DNA from 2 places in the Streptomyces sp. NPDC002044 genome. Region 1 is predicted to be linked to the other one. Evidence: riboswitches for the same ligand, from Rfam matches in the RefSeq annotation. Region 1 holds a riboswitch; the other holds the start of a gene.
The links. Region 1 has a riboswitch for cobalamin ahead of ABT106_RS16220 (cobalamin biosynthesis protein). Riboswitches for the same ligand answer to the same signal wherever they lie in the genome.

Region 2: another riboswitch for cobalamin. It lies ahead of ABT106_RS24085 (prenyltransferase/squalene oxidase repeat-containing protein); the one in region 1 lies ahead of ABT106_RS16220 (cobalamin biosynthesis protein).

Annotation. Positions count from the first base shown of each region.
Region 1 covers NZ_JBEOXU010000056.1:12,832-15,021, forward strand. The annotation lists gene ABT106_RS16215 (cobyric acid synthase) at 1-202, opposite strand, end outside; gene ABT106_RS16220 (cobalamin biosynthesis protein) at 199-1,218, opposite strand; cobalamin riboswitch at 1,256-1,406, opposite strand; gene ABT106_RS16225 (hypothetical protein) at 1,570-1,791, opposite strand; gene ABT106_RS16230 (inorganic phosphate transporter) at 1,817-2,190, opposite strand, start outside.
Region 2 covers NZ_JBEOXU010000115.1:2,167-4,356, forward strand. The annotation lists gene ABT106_RS24080 (prenyltransferase/squalene oxidase repeat-containing protein) at 1-679, opposite strand, end outside; cobalamin riboswitch at 999-1,124, shown strand; gene ABT106_RS24085 (prenyltransferase/squalene oxidase repeat-containing protein) at 1,230-2,190, shown strand, end outside.

The DNA.
Region 1 (2,190 bases):
CCTGCATCGCCTGGGCGCGGCCGATCTCGGCGCCCTCGCGGGTCACGAAGGAGTTCAGCGACATGTTCTGCGCCTTGAAGGGCGCCACCTTCACGCCGGTGCGGGCCAGCCAGCGGCAAATGCCCGCCGTGACCACGCTCTTGCCCGCGTCGGACGTCGTACCGGCGACCAGCAGTCCGCCGCCGCGCTTCGCGCCGCTCACGGGCGACCTTTCCTCGTACGGGAGAGGGGGGAGAGAGGGGACAGGGGAGAGACAGGCGAGACGGGCGAGGTGCGGAAGGCGCGCGCGGCCAGCGTCCGTGCTGCCACGCAGGCCCCCAGCGCCAGCCAGGTCACGTTCCGCGACAGCCGGACCGCCCGCTCGATGTCGGCGACCTCGACGGGCCGTCCGGCCGCGCCGTTGAGCACGGCCCGGTGCTCGACGCGGCCGCCGTACGCCAGGGTGCCGCCCAGGCGCACGCCGAGCGCCCCCGCGAAGGAGGACTCGACGGGGCCGGCGTTCGGGCTGGGGTGCCGGGAGGCGTCCGCGCGCCAGGCCCGCAGGGCCCCCCGCCGGTCGGGGCCGGCCAGGACGGCGGCGAGCGCGGTCAGCCGGGCGCCCGGCCAGCCCGCCACGTCGTCGAGCCGGGCGGAGGCCCAGCCGTAGCGCAGGTGACGGGGGGACCTGTGGCCGACCATCGCGTCCAGGGTGTTCACGGCGCGGAAGGCCAGCAGCCCGGGGACCCCGGCGACGGCGCCCCACACCAGGGCCCCGACGACCGCGTCGGAGGTGTTCTCGGCGACGGACTCCACGACGGCCCGGGCCATCTGCTGCTCGTCCAGGGCCTGCGGATCGCGTCCGCACAGATGCGGCAGCCGCTCCCGGGCCGCCTCGGCGTCCCCGGCGGCCAGCGAACCGCCGATGGCCCGGGCCTCGCGGCCCAGCGAGGTGCCGCCGACGACGGCCCAGGTGGCGGCGGCGGTCAGGGCGATCCGGGCGGCCGCGGGCCGGGAGCGCACGGCGCGGGCGCCGAGCAGGCCGACGGCGGTCGCGCCCCCGGCGCAGACCAGGGTGTGCTGGGCGCCCCGGGCGCGGTCGTCGCGCCACAGGGCGCGCTCGACGGCGGCGGCGGCCCGTCCGAAGGCGGCCACGGGGTGCCCGCGACGCGGATCCCCGAGGATCCGGTCGCCGATCAGGCCCGCCGCGGCGCCGTACGCGAAGACGCGGTCGGCACGCATGGTGGAAGACATGTCCTCACTCAGGGTCCGCGCCCTGGTTCGACGTGACCGGCGGCGAGAGTTCCTGGCTCCCGGGGCGCACTCGGTGGAGTGCCCCCGGTGACAGTGGCGGGACCGCGCCGGATTCGCACCGGCTTCCTCTCCATGCCGCCGTAATGGCTCGGGCAGTCCACCACGCACCGAGAAGGCCCGTCAACTCGCCGTTGACCTGCGGCGGGGCCGCGGCCGGGGACCCGACGGCGCGCGGCGGACGGCGCGGGGCGTACGGCCGACGCGCGGCGCACGGCCGGTCATGCGAAAGCTCCCCCCGGAGAAACCCGGAGGGAGCCCGCGCGCACCGTGCCCGACGGATCAGGCGACGATCAGGTAGATCCCGTACGCCACGGCCGCCGTGACGAGCGCGAAGCAGGCGTACGCCCCGCTGCGGGCCAGGGTGGCGCTGCCGCCCTGTTCGGTGGCGGCCTCGTGCTTGGACAGGCCCACGAGGCCCAGGGTGAACAGGGCCACGAGGGCGACGGTGGCGGAGAGGCTGACCCCGAAGACGGAGCCGAGTGCTTCCCAGTCGATCTTCATACTGCCGTTCCTCTGCAGATCTCGGTCAGACCGCGGCGGCCGGAGCCGCCGGGGTCGTCGTCGCGGCCGGGATGGTGGCCCGGAGGTCGTCGTCCGCCATGGCCGCGGCCGCGGCGGTGGTCGGCGGGACGGTGACGGCGGCCATGGCCGTGGTCACGACGCCCTGCTCCGGCTCCGCGGCGCCGGCCGGCTCCACCTCGTTGACGTTGTTGTGGTCGACGACCTGGCGGCGCGAGATGACCCAGATGGCGAAGCAGGAGGCGACCAGGAAGACCGTGACGGCGGCGATGCCGATGTCACCGGTCCGCATGACCAGCTCCGCACCGGCGGCGACCAGGGCGGCGGCCGGCAGGGTCAGGCCCCAGGCGATGAACATGCGGGTGGCGGTGGACCAGCGGA
Region 2 (2,190 bases), on a different contig from region 1:
CGCGTTCGCCGTCCGTGAGCCGGGTCGACAGCCACTTCGCCGCGGCCGTGGCGTCGACCTCGCCGGCCGGAACGGTGGGGGTGCCGGTCGGGTCCGGGGTCGGGGCCGTGCCGCCACCGGCACGCACCTGGTCGGGGGAGAAGGCCGGCTTGCCGGTGGTCCCGCCGGCCTGCGTCCCGCCGAACACCCAGGCGTCGACGTCACCGGCCTGGGGCTTGCGGTCCATGGCCCCGAACTGGCTGTACTTCCAGCTGTTCTGGCCCGGGGAAGCGGTCCAGTAGGACCAGTAGGCCGTCGCCTGCGGGGTGAGGACGCAGTCCTCGCGGTCCGCAGTGGGGTACTGCGTACCGGAGTTGAAGTCGCCGTGGCCGATCCGGCAGATGAAGCCGTCGCCGTCGTGCCCGGTGCCCTCGGTGGTGAACCCGGCCTCGTGCAGCAGGTCGTAGCCGCTGGTGGGGGTGGCGTCGCAGCCGCGCACGACCTTGCCGGCGAAGGGGCCGAAGTCGACGGCCACCACCGCGCCGGTCGTGGCGGTGCAGCTCTCGATCGGGTCGGCGGTCGCGGCGGAGGTGCCCGCGACGAACGCCACGCCCCCGACGAAGGTGAGCAGCCCCGCCGATAGGAGGGACAGAAGTCCACGTCTGCCCGCGCGCCGGTCTGTTCGCTCTGTGGTACCCACCACGGCCCCTCGTGTCGTCCGGGCGGCCTGAGCGTGGCGAAAGAGGCCCCACGGGACGGCGCAAGCCGCGGCGGAGCCCGTCGAACCACGCCGTAGTCCGCGACGGCGTTCCTCGTTGAATGACTTGGCTCCAGGCATTCCGGCTCGCCCGCACTCTGTACGGGCCTACGGTTGCGGGTCAGCGCCGGATTCCGACCGGCTTCCCCTGGAGTTGAGTGCGTATCAGCCGGAGTGAAACACGGTGGTAAACGCAGCGTCAAGGTGGCCTGAATCTCATCGCGGGCCCTCCCGGGCAGGGGTGCCGGTACCGCTGGCGCGGCCATGATCCCTCCGGTAGCGTCCAGGGCTGCCACATGGGGGAACCCGGTGAGAGACCGGGGCTGACGCGCAGCGGTGTGGAACGGCAGGGGGCCGTTCCGAGCCCGAATGCCCAGGAGGCAGAGCACCACTGGAAGCCGTACCACGCGATCGGACGGCGGCCACCGCCTCCGGCCTGCCCAGGCCGCGCAGAGGTGTGTCCGGCCGGCGTCCCTCATCTCAGGAGCAGGCCATGTCCCGTCCCACGTCTTCCCGCCGCGTCGCGCTCGCGGTGCCCGCCGCCCTCGGGGCCTTCGCCCTGACGGTGCTGCCCGCCGCCGCGACCTCGACACCGGCCCAGATCGCCACGTCCAAGACGAACGGCGTCGCCTACCTCAAGTCCCTGCAGGCCGCCGACGGTTCGTACGCCGGCTCCGGTCTCTCCAACGAGTGGGCGTTCAGCGCCTTCGCGGCGGCGGGCACGGCGGCCGTGGACGTCACACCGGGCGGTGACGTGACGAAGAACGCCCGCACCGTCTACCGCAACCTGCTCTCCACGGCCGGCTGGCCGTCCGGTTCGCCGGTCGTCACCGACTACGAGCGCGGCGCGCTCAACGCGTACGCCGCGGGCATCGACCCGGCGCGCGTCTCCGCCTCGCGCAACCTCATCGCGAACGTCTACGGCTACTGGCAGACGGCGGAGGCCGGTTACTTCGGATCGTCGTCGAACTACAACGGGACCGTCTTCGCGGCGCTCTCCCTGGCCGGCGCCAGAACGCAGGCGGGCGGTCAGCGCGTGCCGCAGTCCCTGCTCGACTCGATGATCACCCGGATCCGGGCCAACCAGCACAACGACGGCGGCTGGACCTTCAGCAAGGCCGAGGGCAACCCGGCGCAGCTCGCGGCCGCGAGCGACATCGACATGACGGGCGCCTCGATGGCGGCCCTGTGTGTCGCGGGCGTCCCGAACACCGACGCGGACGTCGTCCAGGCCAAGAACTTCCTGAAGTCGAAGCTCGTCAGCTCCTCCGGTGCTTTCGATTCCCTGTACGGCATCAACACCAACTCCAACGGCTGGGCCGTGTCCGGCCTGGGCGCCTGCGGCATCAACCCGCAGACCGGCGACTTCCTCACCTCGACGGGCAAGACCCCGGTCGACTTCCTGATCGCCCAGCAGTTCAACCCGGGCGGTGGCTTCAAGTACCTGCCGAGCG